4 regions of the Fictibacillus sp. 23RED33 genome follow, and region 3 is predicted to be linked to each of the others. Evidence: riboswitches for the same ligand, from Rfam matches in the RefSeq annotation. Region 3 holds a riboswitch; each other region holds the start of a gene.
The links. Region 3 has a riboswitch for cyclic di-GMP ahead of IHV09_RS04265 (GGDEF domain-containing protein). Riboswitches for the same ligand answer to the same signal wherever they lie in the genome.
Positions count from the first base shown of each region.

Region 1 (5,058 bases), on a different contig from region 3:
TTCCAGAACCTAGCCTTATTATCTTCTCAGGTAGAGGTGTAGTTTTAGTCTGGCTGATTGATCCTGTACCTTACCAAGCCCTTCCGTTGTGGCAAGCTGTTCAAAATCATTTTGTACAACAGTTGAAAGCAATGGGCGGAGACACACGAGCGACGGATGCTGCACGTGTATTCCGTCTTGATGGCAGCATTAATTCCAAAAACGGAGAAGCTGTCCAAGTTCAATACCGGCATGATTATCGATACGTACTTCGTGATATTCAAAACGAATACTTACCAGATCTTCAACCAAAGAAAAAGACACGAGGACGTCGTAAGACTGTTGAAAGGCTTTTTAATACATACTCATTACACCATGCGCGTCTGCTTGATCTCGTGAAGCTTGTGGAACTGCGAAACTTTGATGTAAAAGGATACCGAGAGACCATTCTCTTTCTCTATCGATACTGGCAGTGCTGTTATGTGGCAGATCCGGAGGAAGCTTTAAGGCAAACACTAATCTATAACTCACAGTTTTTGGAACCATTGGCTGAAAAAGAAGTGATTCGTGCCACCAAGAGTGCGGAGAAGGCATGGAAAGCCAAAAATAGCGAAGAGGCGAACACTGTAGCCAAAGAAAAAGGCTATCCAGGAGCCGGCTACAACCTAAAGAACGCTAAAATCATCGGATGGCTCGATATCACGGAAGACGAACAGGTACAGCTGCAGACAATTATTGGACGTAACGAGAAGAGAAAACGTAATACTGAAGCTAAAAGAGAACAACGACGAAGAGAGGGAATGAAGCCTCGTAAAGCGTATCTTGATGCCCAGAAGGAAAAGACAGAGGACAAGCTATGGTTGTTGCAGAAAGCTATAAATAAATATCCAGATACAACACACGAAGAGTTAGCGAAACTATTAAACATTGAAAGATCTTATGTAAGTAAGTTACTCAAAAGGCTTTAAAATTGTAAAAAAATGTATGTGACAGGTATGTCTCTTTATATTAAGGGGACGTAGTCCCTGCCCCTTTATGGGGCTTCTGTTTTTATTCGTACCTTTTTACATCTACAACCTCAGTTTGTATCACTCTCTGTGTTTGAGCGTGCGGATGTTACGTTTGTAGTCACTCGTGTAGATCCGTATTTGTTTGTAGTTCAGCAGTACGGGCTGTATAAGTTAAGCGTACTTTATAAGGGGAGGATTCTTTTGATTGAGGCTATTGTTTTAATCGGTTGTATCTTTATTTGTATTGCTTTAGATTATGGTGTGGAATATTGGAGAAGACATCGCTAATTGAGGGTTTAAAAAGTCTTTAATATCTGTTTAATAACTTATGCTTTTCTTTTACAGAGCTGCAAGTCTAAGTTTTCCTTCTATGACGGGCCCGAACACCAGGTTTTTTCTTGCTATCGCTTCGAAAATCAAATGACCCCACACAGGCAACATCATCCTATGTGGGGTCATTTGAACACCTGGTGGTCGGGCTGTTTTTTAGTTAGAAGTGGTTACTTTTTGGTAAGGTTTAATCTTATAGATTATAGCTATAAAACAATGAAGAAAAATCCATTTAAGTTTGTTTATTTGGTTAGGTTAAGAACATGGAAAAATATTTAATGAAGTGAGTTTATGTATGTTTATAGGCAGAGGAAAGTAGTAATTACATACGTAAATGGATAGATAACATAAAGGATAATCAATTTATATATGATTTACGCATCGATTTCGGTGTTTTTCCTTATGGATAAAGGCTTGATGCTGCTCAATAAAATATCGTAAACACCAGAAGACCTCACACACCCAACGTACACGGGTCTGTGAGGTCTTCTGGCACTCTTTTTAAGAGCAGCAACAAAGTAGTTTTTAGTACATGCTCTGAGAAGCTCATATTTTGGTTTTAAGAGATTTTTAGTTCGTGTTGATTTGAAATGCGTAAAATTTTGCGACGTGTATTCAAGGGCTATTTAATGTCTTTATATGAGGATATTTATTTATTCTCTTGATTTTCATACATGAATTATATATTCTCTCATTTCTTGAGGATCATTGTTTTTTTAGATGGTAATTTGTATTGTAATGGAGAAAAGTTAAAATTCACCATGTGTATAAAGTTGATATTTTTACAACGGTCTTGTCCTATTTTTCTAACCCTCCCGAAGCCAGGTAGGAGGGTATGGATAGGAAGGTTCCCCCGATAAGGATTGGGTCTTTATATCTTATGTGCTACATAAATAAAAAGTTACGTTTAGGTTTCTTAAGAAAAAAGATTCCTACAGATAGACATTGAGTTTTCCAGCAAGAACAATATGTAAATGGGAATAGTGAAGAACTAAAGTTAAATATTTATCTAAAAATGACGATGTTTTAAATAAAAGGTACTGTGATCATTTTTCTGTATTTGGGCGCTTGGAAAAATAGGAGTGAGTAGCGCAACCGACTATAGGGAGGAACACTTAATGATTAAGACTAGTACCCAAATTTTAGATTTAAATGCGCTTGTATCTGCTCTCGAAATCAACTTAGCAATGATTGAATTTAATTTAGACAGAGAAGTTATTTGGGTGAATGACAATTTCGCTCAAACGATGGGTTACAGACGTAATGAAATGATAGGATTGGATCATAAAAGCTTTTGTACAAAAGAATACAGAGAAAGCAAAGAATACATAAAATTATGGGAAAACCTTAGGTTAGGTGAAAAATTTCAAGAGAAGATTGAACGCATTGATAAAAATGGAAATATACTTTGGCTCGAAGTAACATATATTCCCATTTTAGATAACGAAGGAGCAGTAAGTGCAGTCCTGAAAATCGCAACAGATATTACAAATCGAGAGAATAGCACAACAAACATTATCTCTAAATTAAAACAGATGCCTAATGATTTAGTAGATATAGTAATCATGAATTCTAATGAAAAAATAAAAGCATTAGAGTCATTAAAAAAACAAATTGATTTAATTAGTCAAACATCAAAACTCATTAAAGATATATCTTCACAAACAAATTTATTAGCTTTAAATGCAGCAATAGAAGCAGCTCGGGCTGGAGAATACGGAAAGGGATTTAATGTTGTAGCTCAAGAAGTAAGGAAATTATCAGATAACTCTAAGGAAGCAATTCAAGAAGTTGACTTAAACATCAAAAACATTACAGCAGAACTTTTAACCGTTAATCATATAACAGAGGACTTGCAAAAAATAGTAAACGTTACAAAATCAGAAATAGATGAAACAATATCTGATTTTGAAGCTATGTTATAAGATTGTGCGATGTTTAGTTACAGCGCATCTTAATTGCATAGAAACGAGTGGAATCATACACACAGTAGGTTGTACACATATAGTAAAGGTATGACCGATAGAGTGCATCCCTGATATCACCAGCGCTGTATTGGTTTTTTTCAGCTGCCGGTTAAGGGGGAGAAAACATGAAAAAAAGAAAGTGTCCATGTCTGAAAAAGACTCCTTTGATCAGACCTCTACATTCACTACCACCTATCGTTTGTAAAAAACGATGTTGCCACTCTAAATAATAATGTATACCGACCGAGTTCTCCAAACAGAACGCGGTCTTTTTAAATCCTGACAAATAAAAAGAGAAGCCTTTTTATAGACTCCTCTCTTGTAAAACGGATCGAACTTAGTGATGGTTACGATGACAGCTGCATCTTTTCTTTTCGTATCGTTTACACTTGTAGTAAACGGTACGAGAAGGTTCGCATTTTCTTTCGTGTCTTCTACGACAACAACAGTTTCTATAGCCTATGATTATTCCCCCCCTAGAAAAATAATCCGACCCTATTGAACGGATCCGGTTCCTATATGCTATGCCGGTAGGGACAAGTTGTATAGACGATTATGGTTATTGTTTAAAGTATTCTATTCTCTATTCGTGAGTCGTTAGAGATATTTTTTAAGATTAGAAATTAGTTAGAGAGTATACTTCATTTATGTTTTTGAACCCCGATATCTATTAGGGGTGATTATAATGGGAAGTAATTTACTTGGAGATGCTGAACTTTCTATTTCTGTGATTCCTTTCGTTTTTTTATTTGTTATATTAGTTGTGATTGCTGTACTGATCAGGATGTTATTTCGTTGGTTGCCGAGACAAGTATTTAATTTCTTAGTCAGTTGTGGTTTATTAGCTGGTGCGTTTTTATGGGGCTATCTCACGTTTTACGCAGAGTGGTTTCCCTATTTTTAGGGGTAATCTTTCAACGAAGCAAATCAATGAAATCGAGAGAAAACGGAAGATCGTAATTTTTAATTATGTAGCTTTTTTGAACGTATTTCCCGAACGCAAAAACCCTGAATTTCGCCGAAAATGGCTGGATTCAGGGTTTTGTTTTTTGTTTTGGTTCCGCAAAGGATTTTTATGTTAACTAGATTTGTATAGAGTATTCATATCTTCTTTCTCATTTTTGAATATTATTTTTCAAATATTATGCCTATTTTATTGAATATTAATCTTGATTTCAGTCATAACGCTAGTACAAAAATAAAAAGATCGTTAGTGTAATTGAATTGCACCCACGGTCTTTTTATTTGTTATTCTTCTACCTCTGTTCGATCAGGACGAATAACGGCTATGCCATGCTTGAAGATCAACACTTCTTCCTTTTTAACCAATAAAGCAATGCTGTATTAATCATATTCTGTGAACTTTCCTTTTATTTTTGTGCCGGATGTTAAATGAACAACGACAGGTTGATTCAGAAATTTTGTATATAGTCGTTTCTGAAGTTGATGAGGTGTGTTTTTGAATTTTTGTTGTATTTTTTTTGTTTCGTTTCTGTGGTAGTCATAGTTTAACCTCCTAGTGTTGATTTTATATAACTGTATCATGAGTTGGAAGTATTTAAAAAATATGGGAGATTAGTAGAATGGATTCCTATTAGTAAATGAATTGTTCGTTTAACCTGAAAGAGGTAGAAATTTTAGCGAGTAAAACATGAAATTTGGAGGTTTCCCCCTTTTTATGACGAAATATACTTTTATTCCAAATATAAGGAGGATAACTATGAAAAAAAGTATTAAAAATGTATTAATGGTTACAGGGTTATGTTTAGGAA
Region 1 covers NZ_JACZDX010000017.1:4,984-10,041, forward strand. The annotation lists gene IHV09_RS22050 (replication protein) at 1-947, shown strand, start outside; cyclic di-GMP riboswitch class II at 2,346-2,429, shown strand; gene IHV09_RS22735 (methyl-accepting chemotaxis protein) at 2,438-3,244, shown strand; gene IHV09_RS22060 (hypothetical protein) at 3,972-4,190, shown strand; gene IHV09_RS22065 (hypothetical protein) at 5,007-5,058, shown strand, end outside.
Region 1: another riboswitch for cyclic di-GMP. It lies ahead of IHV09_RS22735 (methyl-accepting chemotaxis protein); the one in region 3 lies ahead of IHV09_RS04265 (GGDEF domain-containing protein).

Region 2 (5,058 bases), on a different contig from region 3:
ATTTTGCCTAAAGGGTATGAAGAATCAGAGCAAACATACCCCGTGCTTTACTTGCTACATGGTTGCTGTGGTGACTACAAAGCATGGACGGCTCGAACGGATATTGAAAAGATAACAGAGGATCTACCGTTGATTGTTGTTATGCCTGATGCGGGGCGAGGTGCGAGTTATTCGGATTGGTATAACGGGGGTGCCTATGGAACGCCACAGTGGAAGAAGTATCATATGGAAGAACTCATTCCGTGGGTGGAACAACATTATCGTGCAAAAGGAACGAGAGAAGGACGAGCGATAGCTGGCTTATCCATGGGTGGCTTTGGTGCGATGTCTTATGCGGCAAGACACCCTGATCTTTTTGTAGCTGCAGCATCATTTTCAGGTGTACTTGATACGAACCTAGATCCTGAGTTTTTAGAGAAGACGATCTTTCAGAACCAGGAAAAAGTACCACCTGGAACCGTTTGGGGTGACAGAGAAACGAATGAGATCATTTGGAGAAGCCATAACCCTTGGGACCTAGCAGAAAACTTGGAAGGTGTAGATCTTGCCATACACACGGGAACAGGTGAAGCGGGCGGACCGTTGGATGGTGGTTTGGAATCTCCGGTTGAAGAGACTTGCTTTGTGATGTCAACGAGTCTTCATAATCGGTTAGATGAACTGAATATTTCACATGTGTGGGATAGTTATGGACCAGGTTCTCATACGTGGGGCTATTGGCAGCGCGATCTGCACCAAACGTTGCCTCGGTTCATGGATATCTTTAATAATCCCCCAGAAGCGCCGATTCCTTTTCAATATAAGTCGGCTGAATCATCCTTTTCTATCTACGGCTGGGATGTTACATTCGATCGAGATAAAATGGAGTTTGCTAGATTATCCGACGTGACGAAGAAAGGATTCAAACTTCAGGGGTCAGGGAAAGCAGATGTTCAGACAGCACCTTGGTTTAAGCCGAACGGAAAGTATCACGTGAAGATTAAAGGTGATCGAGGTGCTAAAGTTGTGAAGACACGGGCTGATGATGAGGGAAGATTGCGTGTTGAGTTGGATTTTAGTTCGAAACATGTAGGGGATACAGTGTCGGTTCGTATAAAATAAAAACAAACAGCGCTGCAGTTGCAGTGCTGTTTGTTTGTAATGTTTTAATTAACCATTTCTCCACCTAATAATTTAAGTCTATCATCTTCCATTCCGACCACATAGCTCATGGTATAAATGGAAGTTTGTTCAGTGTCATTTACATATTCTTGTGCCTCTAACGTAATATCAACTTGATATGTGCCATCACCGTTATCGCTCACGTAAGAATTCGTAATAGTAGTATATATTGTCTGTGCATATCCTTCAGTAAATACTTCTAATGAAGGAGAAGAAGCTTTCCAGTTACCGCCAATCAGATCGTAAGCTAGCTCATATTCTCCAGCATTCACATAATTATAGTATTCTTCAACAGTGTATACCGCATCATCAGGTGTTACTTCGTAGGAAGACTCATACTCTTCATCGTAATCTTCATAATATTCATCTTCCTCGTATTCTTCATAAGGCTCTTCGCTGTATTCTTCATCCATACCGGTGTTCGTGTCAGAATCTGATCCATCCTCATAATATGCACCTTCATCGTTTTCATCCTCAGAAAGGTCTCCATCATACTCTGGTATTTCGTAATCAAAATCATGATCTTCTTCATATGGCTGAAGATTCATCGGGTTCTTTGACCATTCTGCTAACGTCGGCAATACGGCATACAAAGGAATGCTAAATCCAATATTGTTTTCTTTAATGTATTTGACAGAGTTAATACCAAGCACCGATCCGTCTATGCCACTTACAATCGGTCCTCCACTATTACCCGGTGAAATAGGTGCAGTAATTTGATACATATTCTCATAGTAGTAGCGATCTAGCTGGAAGGAGCGATCTAATCCACTGATGATTCCTACAGTTACTGTGTTTTGCAAACCGAGTGGACTGCCTAATGCTACTACATCGTCACCAGTTTCTGCTTTCTCTTTTTTTATCTTTAATGGAGTAGTATTTGCTAACTCTTGAACACGAATCAGAGCGATATCTGTATGATCACTGCGTCCAATCACCTTACCCGTATACGTTTGCTGATCGCTCATGCGGATGGTTACGCTAACTTCATATCCTACTACATGGGCATTCGTAACAATATCTCCTTTGTTGTTATAGAGAAACCCTGAGCCTTGGCCGTTGGACGTCTCAATTTGCACAACCTTGTCTTGAGTTGCTTTTATTATAGACTTTAAACTTGGCTTTTCTTTTGCAGCGACTTCTTTTGTTATCGTTGTGGTTTTCACTTCAGTTACAGCAGGCTTTGCTTGATTTTGTGGAATCGTTGTAAATAGAAAGTAGGCTAGAGATAACCCGCAAATGAGGACAATAGTGACCAATGTAGAATGGAAGAGAATTTTTTTCATCGAGTCTATTTCACCTTTCAAAATGTATGCCTATAAAAAATAAAAAACCTACAATCTAGCCGTAGGTTAAATGCGAATATACCTTTAGCTGCCCGGCTGTCGTAGTGTGAAGCACCTTAGACCCGTGGCTTTGCGTCCTTACTTTTCAATAAGTTTGCCTTTATATGGTTATCATACTTTTATCCTATCATATATGGAAAAAAATACAATATAGCATTAACTTTTCGTGACTATAGAACCATTACATGAATATCTTAAATCTTGTTAGTAAATTTTAATTGTTTATATTTGCACACTACCGAACTCATTTATGTTCATTTATGTTGAGAATTCCATACATATTCTATATGATTATGGAAAAGCGCTTACATAAGAGGTGAGTAAAGATGTCCGGTTATTCTATTGGTATTGATTTTGGCACGGAGTCTGGACGAGTACTTGTGGTTGAGGTTAACACTGGATCCATAAAAGCCATAAGTACCGTTCCCTACAAACACGGGGTAATGGTCGATGTTCTTCCAACAGACCAAAGTGTTCAGATTCCTCACGATTTTGCTCTGCAACATCCTCAAGATTATCTCGATGTGTTATACCATGGTATTCCTACTGCTATGAAAGAAGCTAACATCCGTCCTCATGAATTGATTGGGGTTGGAATTGATTTTACTTCCTCAACATTTCTCTGTGTGAAAGAAAACCTAGATCCTTTATGTTCGCTAAAAGAATATGAAAATAATCCTCATGCTTGGGTAAAACTTTGGAAGCATCATGGGCCAAAAGAAGAAGCGAAAGCGTTGTTGGATAAAGCCTTATCTGAAAAAAGTGAATGGCTGAAAAGGTATGGTTTCACAGTATCAACAGAATGGTTTATTCCAAAATGTCTTGAGACGATTAATCATGCACCTGAAGTATATGAAGCTACCGACTACATGTTAGAAGCGGGAGATTGGGTCGTTGCAAAACTGACTGGAGAAGTGGTAAGAAGCAATTGTTCTCTTGGATTTAAAGCCTTTTGGAGTGAGGAAGAAGGCTTTCCCAAAAAGTTCTTTGAAGAATTGAATCCTACTCTAGGGCAGATGGTACATACAAAGTTACAAGGAAAAGTAGGCAAAGTTGGCCAACGAGCGGGTGTCCTTACAGAAGAGGTGGCGAACTCATTAGGATTACCTAAAGGGTTACCTGTTGGAGTCTCAATCATTGATGCTCATTCTGCTCTCCTTGGTGTTGGTGCATCACGTTCTAATCAACTTACGATGGTAATGGGAACATCTACGTGTCATATGACGCTAAATGAAGAATTTATTCAAGTGCCTGGCATCTCAGGGGTGGTGAAAGATGGCATCCTACCTGGTTTTTACGCCTATGAAGCGGGTCAATCGGCTGTTGGTGATCTCTTTGGATGGTATGTGAAACAAGCTCCATCTTCTTATGTGGAGGAAGCCAAGAAACAAAATCTATCTTTATTTACTTATCTGGAATCCTTAGCGATTCAAAAGGAACCAGGGGAAACTGGCTTGATAGCATTAGACTGGCATAATGGAAATCGATCCGTATTGTCCGATTCCAACTTAACTGGAACTTTAATAGGTCTCACGTTGCAAACAAAGCCAGAGGATATTTATCGGGCATACCTTGAAGCTACAGCGTTCGGGTCAAAGATAATTATTGATAACTTCGAGTCATGGGGAATTGCGATTGACCGTGTATATGCTTGCGGCGGGCTGCCACAAAAGAACGAACTGCTCATGCAGATTTATGCCGATGTCCTTAACCGAGAGATTCATGTGTCTTCCACAGATCATGCTTCCGGAATCGGCGCGGCCATGTTAGGTGCTGCTGCAGGAGGATTGGAGTTAGAGGAAGTCGTACAATCTATGAATCAACCTTTTCTAAAGACTTACTATCCAAAGCCGAACCATGTTGAAAAATATGAGACTTTATTTAAACTGTACAAAGAGATTCATGACGAATTTGGCTACAAACGTCCTCATGTAATGAAACGGTTAAAGCAAATGACTGTATAGGGGTAATTGAGGTTTTTTTACAATAAACGTAAAGGGTGCTCCATTCCATTTAAACTGAAAGAAAGCTTCATAGATTCGTACTTTGAAATGATAAAAAATAGTAACCGATAATTCTTTTAGAGACCTTGAAGGGTGAAACTCCTTTCAAGGTATTTTTTATATCTACTTTTAGCTCAATTTTGCTTAAAATTCTTGACAGACAAACAACGTATGACTATTATTTACATTAACGAGCATAAATGAACTTTAACTGAGCGAAAACGAACAATGAATAACTACCGGTCTTCATACGAGGAGGAATGATTTGTGCAGGAACAGTCAATCCATTCAAGGACGTATCGTTTATTAGGTCCTTATCAGATGGAAGAGGTTACCGTTAATCGAACGATTAATGAAGGTGAAGTGGTTGTTGAACCGCTGATTGCAAGCATCTGTCATGCAGACTTACGTTATTTTATGGGGCACCGAAAGCCTGAAGTGCTTACTAAGAAACTTCCAATGGCCCTATTGCATGAGGGAATCGGAAGAGTAGTTGAAAGTAAATCGAACTCTGTAAGTGTGGGAGATCGTGTTGTGATCGTTCCTAA
Region 2 covers NZ_JACZDX010000002.1:65,595-70,652, forward strand. The annotation lists gene IHV09_RS08795 (alpha/beta hydrolase) at 1-1,101, shown strand, start outside; gene IHV09_RS08800 (S1C family serine protease) at 1,146-2,447, opposite strand; cyclic di-GMP riboswitch class I at 2,531-2,616, opposite strand; gene IHV09_RS08805 (ribulokinase) at 2,834-4,471, shown strand; gene IHV09_RS08810 (alcohol dehydrogenase catalytic domain-containing protein) at 4,778-5,058, shown strand, end outside.
Region 2: another riboswitch for cyclic di-GMP. It lies ahead of IHV09_RS08800 (S1C family serine protease); the one in region 3 lies ahead of IHV09_RS04265 (GGDEF domain-containing protein).

Region 3 (5,058 bases):
GACCTTTAAAAAGAAGCACATCCTCCTGGTAGTTATAGGATAGTTACGTAAACGAATAATATTTGTAAAAGGCAGATACCATCATTTCGGGTAGACGAGAGTGCACCAAGGAACGAAAAACATAAAAAAGGAAAACCGCTATATTGATAGCTGATTTTCCTCCATTGTGACCGTATCCAATTTTAACGTATTTCTTCCTGCCGCCTTTGCCTCGTATAGCAGCACATCAGCTCTATGAATCATTTGCGAAGGCTTCTCACCTTCTACATAACTCGCAATGCCATAACTAAGTGTAACAGGTAACTCATTATCACCTGATATATACGGAAAGGTTTCTAAATGCTTATTGATCGTTTCAATCGTATTTTTCACTTCTGTTCTGCATGTAGTATGGAGAATCCAGGCGAACTCTTCTCCACCGTAACGATAAGCTTCTCCTTCTTTTAAAGAAATGAAACGTTTAAACGTTGCACCTACAAGCTTGAGCACCTCATCACCAATTAAATGGCCGTGCTGATCGTTAAACATTTTAAACCGATCAATATCACATAATACAAGTGTAAAAGGTTTATTCTGTTTTGTTTTTTCCAATACGTCCTCTTGAAATTTCCGATGATTCAGCAAACCTGTTAAATAGTCTTGTTCAGATTGAAGCTGATACATATTCTTCTCGAAATAATATTGTCTTTCTTTTGAGGCAATCACACCGCCGTAAAAAGCGATCAACCATAAGAAGATGCTCTTCATTAAAAATTCAAAGGAAGAGAGCGTGTTCATATACCCACTATCTCTTATAAAAAAGTAACAGAGAATGGTAAAACTCACTGTTCCTACTATAAAAGCGCCCTTTAACCTCCAATACAGAGCAGCATGGATAACGATTAGGTAACCAACAGCAACAAACGCACTATCAGCTCCACCAGTAAGCTGCATCAACCATGCATAAGCAAGACAATCAAAAACAATTCCACCTCTTGTAAAAACACGGTAGTACAGTGACGTCTCTGGCAATCGGTGTAATACAATTTGTGTGGATGTCATATATATAATGCCGATTATAAAAAGGATCGGAAAAGTTTCCGTTTCATAATTCAAAACGCTTGATATAGGTTGATAATAAAAAACAGGTATGCAAAGAATTAAAAAGAACCACCGTAACAAAGATGATATGGTTTCAGAACGGTGTTCCGTAATCGTAAATGAATCTTTCATGCATTCAACTTCCTTTACGTTATACGATCTGCGAAAAACATAGCAGAAAGGCCCATTATTTTACATGATCAAATCAGTGATTTATTCTCACTTCTAGCTCTTTTGTTCGTGTACATACGCTCATCAGCAAGCTGCAGGTAATAGTCTATGTTTTCACATGCATCTGCAAGTAATTCTATTGCACCATATGCCAATGAGATGGATTCATTCCAAACGATAAGCTGACTTTCTAGTTTTTCAGTTAAGATGTATGCTTCATCTTCAGTAATTCCTGGTAAGAGAAAAACAAATTCATCTCCACCGAATCTAAATCCAGAGAACAATTTTAGTCGCTTTGAAAGTTCTGCGATCTGCTGAAGTATCTCGTCACCCGCGTGATGCCCTAGCTCGTCATTGATTAATTTAAAGTTATTGATATCAAACATGACAAGTGTAAGAGGAAGCTTAAGTCTATTTGCCTTTTCTAGCTCCTTTTCTAAACAATCATAAAAGTAGCGACGATTATACAGATTTGTTAATGGATCACGAATGCTAATCTCCTTAAGATCTTTAAACTGTTGAGAAGAGAAACCGCTTAGAAATCCTGTAACAGCATGGTGAGAAATCCGGTTCCAGCGATCTAACATAAATAGTTGTATAACTAACGGCTCGTTGGACGTTGCTTTTTTCACTTCAAATAAAACGGATTCACTAATACTCGTTGTAAAACACGCAAGTGCTTGATGAGGAATTCGTTGATGCCTTAAAAAATGAATACCTGATCGAAACGCTTTCTGCTCTCCTTGTTTTAAAAAGGATTTGAATCGTTCTTCTTCTAAAAACACTGCATGTACAATCCCGCGTAAAAATTTCTCTAGTATCTTCTCGTATTGCTCAACAAAACCGTTTAGAAACGTATGAAAGTCTTCATTTTTTCTTAGATGTTCTTTGTGTGTATGTATCATGGCTGGAATAGACTTCATAAATTCTGGTAACAAGTTTTTTTTGAGTGCGCGTAAGTCTAGTTGGAAGTTTTCCATTCTACAACCCCTCAAATCCCTCAAAAATTACATACAAAAAGCCATCACCTAATAAAGGGAATGGCTTCAATTTATGTTTTAGATACTTTTAACCTCTATGAACACATTATTCCTGCAGAGAAACTACAAAATACGAGAATAAAGCTTCATAGAAACGCTTGTGTCTAAACACGAGTCCGTTTCCCTTTGGCAACCGGCTGCCATTGCATGTTCACCATACTTTAGGCCCATAGCTTTGCGTCCCAGCTTTTCAACTGGTTTGCCCTTAATAACAAAGGTTTTTATTGATTTATAGTTATTATATCCTACTAAGGTAATTTGTGCCAATGATTTTAATAGTTCTTTAATCCTATTATTTTAGGCTTTGTTTTTTGGATATTTTTAACTTTCTATAGTACCTATACCCAATCCTTACTCCATTCAAAACAATATAAGGAATCTTTATTGGAAAGTAATACAGCGTTTTCTTGTAAAAAGTAAAATAAGCTTTCCTTAAATCTTTCCATTTCCTGCAAGTTTCGTATCGGCTAAAATCAGATACGTCTACAATAATTCCTCTATTATTGGATATCATGACATTTTTTCCATGTACATCGTTAGGAAACAATCCTTTGTCTTTTGCATGCCTCACTGCTTCATCGATGTCATAAATCACATTTTCAGGAATTTTTACACCTTTATGCACACAGTCGTACAGAGTCATTCCTTCAATACGTTTTAAGATTAAAAAACGTTGTTCGGAATAATAACAAACAGAAAATCCAGGGTGTGTTCCTAGTCGATCATAAACCTTTTTTTCCTCTAATAATCCATGCTCATCCCTGCCGTAAATCTTAACTACATATGCTGGATGTTCAGGATGTGAAAACACCGCTGCATAGTTCCCACAGCCCAGCATCTGCCAAGGGTGTGGTGTATTCACCGGACATACCGGATCAAATGGGCTGCGGCTTTCAATCATTATTTCTCTGTTCAATTGTCTAGCTAGCTGGATAAAGTGTTCCATAAGGTTCCTCAATTCAAATTCTAATCCTATTATCATCATCTTATGTTTCTGCAATACGTTCATTGTATACAGATGTTATCGAAAATGAAACTGGCATGCTTTATCCATTATTCTACGGTCACTTGTAGATAAGAAAGCATAAGTGTTTCTGCTTTGTTTTTTAGATGAATGTTTGGAAACCTCATAATTTCACGATAACCCCTAATAAAGATTTCATATTCTGTAATATCTTCCTCACGGCGTGCATCCATAACTTTAATTCTTCTTTTTCTCAATTCAATTCGTACATCAAATAGATCTTTGCTGATTTGATTCATAATTTGTTCTACTAATGCAACGTATGGCTGTCTCAATTTAAATGGAGAGCCGCAAATAATCTGCAGATCGCGATTAAACACTGTAAGTAAAATCGGATACATCACAAATTTTTCAATAAGCGAACGCTCTTCTTCGCTTCCATATTGCACGACAATCCCCCCAATCTCAAGAAGACAAAAAACGTGAATGTACGGATAATATGTTTCTTATGTGAAAACTTCGAATCTGCTTTTTTGCCGAGCAGTATCCCTTTATTATATGACCGTCGAAAGAGTATGGAATTACAAAACGGTGCGAGATATCACCTTTTTGCGAGAGGTAGATCATTTCTATTCCAACCCGTTCTTGAATGCATCTCATTAATAAGTTAGTCATGAAGCAACCTCCTTTTTTATATTATATGCGAACAAACGTTCTTTTTATACTAGAAAAAAATACCTGCCTTACTTAAGAGGCAAGTATTTTTGTTTTATTTACTATTACCTGGAATGAAAATCAACTACTCTCGAGGCTGTTTTCGCATTGATTGTTTCTAGGAGTAATCAATATGAACAGCAAATCCTGCAGATTTAGCTTTTCGAGAAAGGTTTTCGGCATTCTCTCTAGATGTGAATGCCCCAATCTGCACCTTATAGAGCTTTTCTTCTGCAGTGACAAGTTCTTTAAACTCGTTCTGGTTAACAACAAACTTTTTTAGCTCATACTTAACATCCTCAATGAAAAATGGAAATGTTTTATCATATTGATGAAAACAGTTTAAAGGATCTGTCCTTCTTTTTGGGTCTAGCTGAAAGTGCCCTTTTATGTCCCGCGCAGGGTCCCATTGGTACATCTCACATAAATACGCAAAAAACCATACATAACGGCTGTAAGCTTTGTTAAAATCTATGGAAGGTCCATAGCATAACTCTACTCCAATCGCCCATTCATTAGCATCCGATACGTTAGAGCGAACGTGCCAAGCTTTTTCTTGCAATGGAATGATCATCAATATCTGTTTATCATCTATGAATACGTGTGCAGAAGCCTCTAGTTGTCTGCTGTTGAAATATTCGTAGTTCTGTTGAGCCGTAGAGTTAGGGTTACCAGTATCGTGCGCAACCGCATAGCGTGGTATACGGTTACCTCCTGGACGCTGCTTCCATTCTTTATTAATATGTTTAGTTGTAATCTGATACTTTACTTTCATACCAACACCTCCCATTTATTTAAATTAGAAGTGTTTGTTTATACAAAAAAAGAGCCATTACGGCTCATTTTTTTACATTCCACCTGGTTGTGATTGTGTTGTGATCGCCCAAACCCAGTAAGCTGCTCCGATCAAAAATCCAAAGCCTAAAAGCACAAAAAATAATGTTGAATTTTTCATAATCCGTGTCTCCCCAAACCTTTTGCTTTCTTTCTTATTAAATATAAATTATCATATACTAGTAGAAGAAGAAACAAAAAGCAAGGGTGTTAAAATGGAAAATAGAGAACAAACCCCATTAAGAAATGATTTAG
Region 3 covers NZ_JACZDX010000001.1:796,039-801,096, reverse strand. The annotation lists gene IHV09_RS04270 (GGDEF domain-containing protein) at 139-1,212, opposite strand; gene IHV09_RS04265 (GGDEF domain-containing protein) at 1,281-2,231, opposite strand; cyclic di-GMP riboswitch class I at 2,417-2,505, opposite strand; gene IHV09_RS04260 (serine/threonine protein kinase) at 2,584-3,237, opposite strand; gene IHV09_RS04255 (hypothetical protein) at 3,345-3,704, opposite strand; gene IHV09_RS04250 (N-acetylmuramoyl-L-alanine amidase) at 4,088-4,744, opposite strand; gene IHV09_RS04245 (MarR family winged helix-turn-helix transcriptional regulator) at 5,019-5,058, shown strand, end outside.

Region 4 (5,058 bases), on a different contig from region 3:
TCATGAGGCAATACGAGAAGAGCTCAACAGCATGCTTTTTAACACAATGACTTAAGATCTTTAAATAGCGATGGAAATCTAAGTGGGAATAAAAAAGAGGTTCCCTGCGATTTCCGCGGGTAGTCACGTGATAAACAGCATCAGGATACCAAATGCGAGGGGATCTAGGAATGTTTTTCACCTCCTTTCAATCGTATTTACATTATACGTCTAGCAAGGGAATCTGGGAAATGGGGACTGACCCCAAAAAATTTATTTCCCTCGTTGTTTTCAAGCAAAACCTTTATATCAGTTTTGGAATGCAACCGGTTCGAAACTTCTCTTTTCAGGAAGTTATCTTTTTTAGCAGAATTCCCATAAAAAAATGTCGAATTCAATCCATTAAACGAACTTTTTATCAAATTTCCCCGGAAATTATTCATGGGAAAGGGAATAGAGTTTTCCATTCTACATAAAATAACCCCGTATTTTTATTTAACGGAGGTATGTCATTTGAATCAGAACCAAAATCAACCTAACATGAATCCGCAAACAGGGAACAGCAATCCTGAATTCAACCATGTAAATATGCAGACCGGACAGGTACCTGCTCAATTAAACCATGGTGGGCATGAGATGTTTGATGTTCATGAGATGCTAAGCGGAATTGTTGGAACATTGAACTTATATACACTTTGTAAAGGACATGTTCAGGATCCTGAGCTCAAAACGATGCTCGACCGTCATTATCAACACATTACAAAAGAATATAACGCGTGTGTACAAGCTTTTCAGACAGGAAAAGACCCAGCAATGCGAACAGAATCATACAAGATGGCTCAAGATAATAATTTTGTATATGGTTTGAAACCTGCGCAACCCGTCAAACCTATTCAAAGCGTTACAGAATTAAACGATCAATCCGTTTCGACTTTAATTCTAGGAACTTTGAAATCGAATGCTTCTCTAAGAGGTATGGCTACACTTGAAGTTACAAACCCAGTGCTTAGACGCGTATTAGCAGATGGAATTCCGAACTGGATCGAGATGGCATACGAATTGTCTATCTGGCAGAATAAAAATCATTACTACCAAATTCCTCAACTGAACCAACAAGATATGACGAGTATGCTTGGTGCATACGCTCCGTCTACTCAAACACAGCCACCTCTTCAATAAATGACTTAAACGAGTACCGATAATGGTGCTCGTTTTTACTTTTACACATACTGAAACAGGGATATCATGAGAAGAAATAGAAAATTTTATAATCGTCGAAGGGCTCGACAACGAGAAATGAATTTGCCATAGTAATGAGTGGACTTATATTTTGTACTGAAACTCCAGGGGGTTAAGGATATGAAAAAGGGAACAGACTGGCGGTATCGTGTATCGAATAGAGAAGCCATCATGGGTACAGTGCTTGCCATTTTGAACTTTATTTGGTGGTATGCGTTTGCATACGGTCTAGGCGGACGTCCTATTAAAGAATACACATACATACTTGGCTTTCCATCATGGTTTTTTTATAGCTGTATCGTAGGATTTGTTGTTTTTACAATTTTAGTTTGGATTATGGTGAAGTTCTTCTTTAAAGAGGTTCCGTTTGAACTTGATGAAACGAACGAGAATGAGGAGGGAGATGTCCAATGAATTGGGATGTGATTCTTCCTTTAGTAATCTTTTTGATCTCAGTGTTCTTTGTAGGGATTTATACATCTCGGCACATTAGAAACGGATCGTCATTTTTACAAGATTACTTCTTAGCAGGCAGAGAACTTGGTGGATTTGTTCTTGCGATGACGATGGTAGCGACATACGGAAGTGCGTCGAGTTTTATCGGTGGACCTGGTGCAGCCTATCAATTAGGACTTGGTTGGGTGCTACTTGCTATGGCGCAGCTTGTGACAGGATACTTCACCCTTGCTGTGCTTGGTAAAAAGTTTGCTATCGTTGCACGAAAGATTAACGCAGTTACACTGATAGATTTTCTAAAAGCACGATATGAAAGCAAGTGGGTCGTTATTTTATCTGCAATAAGCATTGTGGTCTTCCTATTTTCTGCAATGGCCGCTCAATGGGTAGGCGGGGGACGGTTGATCGAATCGTTTACCGGAGTTTCCTATACGACAGCGCTTTTCATCTTCTCTGGCTCTGTCCTCGTTTATGTAATCGCTGGCGGTTTCCGAGCTGTTGTGATAACAGATGCGATACAAGGAGTTGTTATGGTAATCGGAACCGTCATCATATTGGTCGGTACGATTATTGCAGGTGGAGGTATCGAGAACATCATGAGCGAGTTGCGAGCGGAGAACCCGAATCTTATTTCGCCTTATGGTTCTGATCAATCGCTTACTCCTCTCTACGTATCATCGTTTTGGATTTTGGTTGGTGTTGGAGTCGTAGGATTGCCGCAAATATCGGTGAGAGCGATGAGCTACAGAAATGCAAAAGCGATGCATCGGGCGATGATCATCGGAACGTTCGTTGTGGGGTTCATCATGCTAGGTATGCATCTAGCTGGTGTATTCGGAAGAGTCGTGCTACCGGGAATTGAAGTGCCGGATAAAGTGATGCCGCTTCTAGCACTCGAAGTATTGCCAGGGTGGTTAGCCGGTATCGTGTTGGCAGCGCCTTTAGCTGCGGTCATGTCGACGGTGGACTCAGTGCTCTTACTTGTAAGTTCTGCAATTATTAAGGATGTGTATATTAATTACATTAAACCAGATGCTGAAGAGCAATTTGTAAAAAAATTGAGCTTTGGTATAACAGCTGTAGTTGGACTGAGCGTATTCGCTATGGCGATTAACCCGCCTGACTTGTTGATCTGGCTGAATCTGTTTGCCTTCGGAGGACTAGAAGCTGCCTTCATATGGCCAATCGTATTGGGGCTATATTGGAAAAGAGGAAACGCGAACGGAGCGATTGCCTCTCTGATCGTAGGGGTAGGATCCTATATGTTCCTACATCTTAACTATCCAAATCTTTGGGGCATGCACACAGTAGTGCTGCCAATCGTACTTTCCTTGATCGCATACATTGTGGCGAGTTTCACAAAGGGGGTCAGACCCCAGACAAATACATTCTAGAAGACAATGTCCACACTCGGTGGACATTGTCTTCTTTCATTTCTCACCTTCAGCACCACCTTCTTTTCTACAATAAAATACTAAAAAAACAATTTATAGTAATATCTTACTAAATACCCATTTACAGAGAATGTGGCTGGTGGTAATTTTATATCAGAATATAATTAGATAAGTGTGGAGCTGTGAAGGTTATTCTGTATGTGGGCGCTTGGAATAACTGAAGCTAGTAGCGCAACCGACCGCTTTCTTTATTTGTTCTCTAGATAAAGGAAGGGGTATTTATTATGGAAATTTCACGCAAAGAAAAATTCAGTACGAAGAAAAAGACAACTAAGAAATGGCCGAAGATAGTTTTAGCGACTACGATTGCACTTGGTGTAGGTACTACATCTGCGTATGCAGCAAATCCAAATCTTGCAAACGACTTATATAATAAGATTATGGAATATACATACCAATCTGAGATCGAGAGTGAGTTAAACAAAGAGAAGAATGACTTGCTTAAGAATGTGAATGTAGCGATAAAAGGAATTGTTGCGGATGCCAAGAAGGATTTGGATTCTAACAAAGAAAAGATCATTCAAGACAAGAAAAAAGAACTAGAAACGCATTATAAACAAGAACTCGCAGAAATAACGAAAAGAAAGAACGAAGCAGTAAATAAAAAGACCGAGAACATGAGCACGGATGCGACACGTTCTTCCGAGCAAAAGAAAGCGGACATTTCTTCAGCCATTCAAAAAGAAATTCAAGAGTCTGATATAAATAAAAAATAATAACTTATTAAAAGAGCGGAATCTTCATTCTCCGCTCTTTTCCTTTTTCTGATATCCTAGAATATAGAAAATCTATGAACGGAGACAACACTATGAAAAAACTATTTCTAACACTTGGGGTCCTCTTTGCTGTATACGCAACGGCCATGCTGCTTCAAACGACCAACATGGATATGGGTCTTGCGGTTTTCTTCTTGTTAGGTGCATTTTTCTTCATCCTTTTCTTCCGTTACAACACAGCTATGAAACTATTTAAAACGTACAAAAAAACGACGCTGACCGTCCTAATTACAACCATTCTATTTGCAGCAACGCTAGAAACTCTTATTCTTACATCTGCCAACACTGATCCTGAGAAGGTTTCCTCCAAGATAGATTCGATCCTCGTGCTTGGTGGTGGGACAAAGAATAATCGTCCGGGTGCTGTCCTAAAAGGTCGGCTAGATCAAGCTCTCGCGTACGCAAAGGAACATCCAAATGTTATCTTCATCGTAAGCGGTGGTCTTGGATTTGGTAAAATGACGAGCGAAGGATCTATCATGAAAAATTATCTCGTTGAAAATGGAATAGAACCAAACCGGATACAGATTGAGGAAAAAGCTACGAGTACATACGAAAACTTATTATATACAAAGGAAATGATACAACCGAGCGACCAACTGCTTATCGTAACGAGTGACTTCCATCTTTTCCGAACAAAGATGATCGCAAAGCGTGTTGGCATTGAGGCAGAGGGACTAGGCTCACCGTTGAGAATTTCTTCTGTCCCACAAGCTCACGTTAGAGAGTATATGGCGATCATAAAAAGTTATTTTACTGACAGATAGAGGAGGGTGGCTTCCATGAACAAAAATAAGTATCATTGCTGCGCGACTTGTATAAATTTTAAACCTGAAAAAGCGAATCAAGGGATGCGCTATCACTGCGTGCGTTTAGGGTATGAGACGAAACCAGACTATCAGTTCAATTGTTGGGAGCCCAAACCTCACGTGGTGGAGCTCATGAATAAGAAAAAATAATTTTTGGGACAAATTAACACAAATGCCTTGCATTACAAGTTAGTGCCGCATATACTAATGGTATATCTTGTTATGCAAGACATTCTTTTTTTATTTATAACTCTTGTAATACAAGATAGTGAAATGAGGTGTAGCACATGTCGAACACTCAAATGTTAAAAGGAATTCTCGACGGCTGCCTTTTAGCCATCATCA
Region 4 covers NZ_JACZDX010000007.1:1,043-6,100, reverse strand. The annotation lists gene IHV09_RS18190 (transposase) at 1-127, opposite strand, end outside; gene IHV09_RS18185 (spore coat protein) at 520-1,158, shown strand; gene IHV09_RS18180 (YhdT family protein) at 1,339-1,632, shown strand; gene panF (sodium/pantothenate symporter) at 1,629-3,068, shown strand; cyclic di-GMP riboswitch class II at 3,236-3,318, shown strand; gene IHV09_RS18170 (hypothetical protein) at 3,353-3,844, shown strand; gene IHV09_RS18165 (YdcF family protein) at 3,937-4,671, shown strand; gene IHV09_RS18160 (hypothetical protein) at 4,687-4,863, shown strand; gene IHV09_RS18155 (PadR family transcriptional regulator) at 5,001-5,058, shown strand, end outside.
Region 4: another riboswitch for cyclic di-GMP. It lies ahead of IHV09_RS18170 (hypothetical protein); the one in region 3 lies ahead of IHV09_RS04265 (GGDEF domain-containing protein).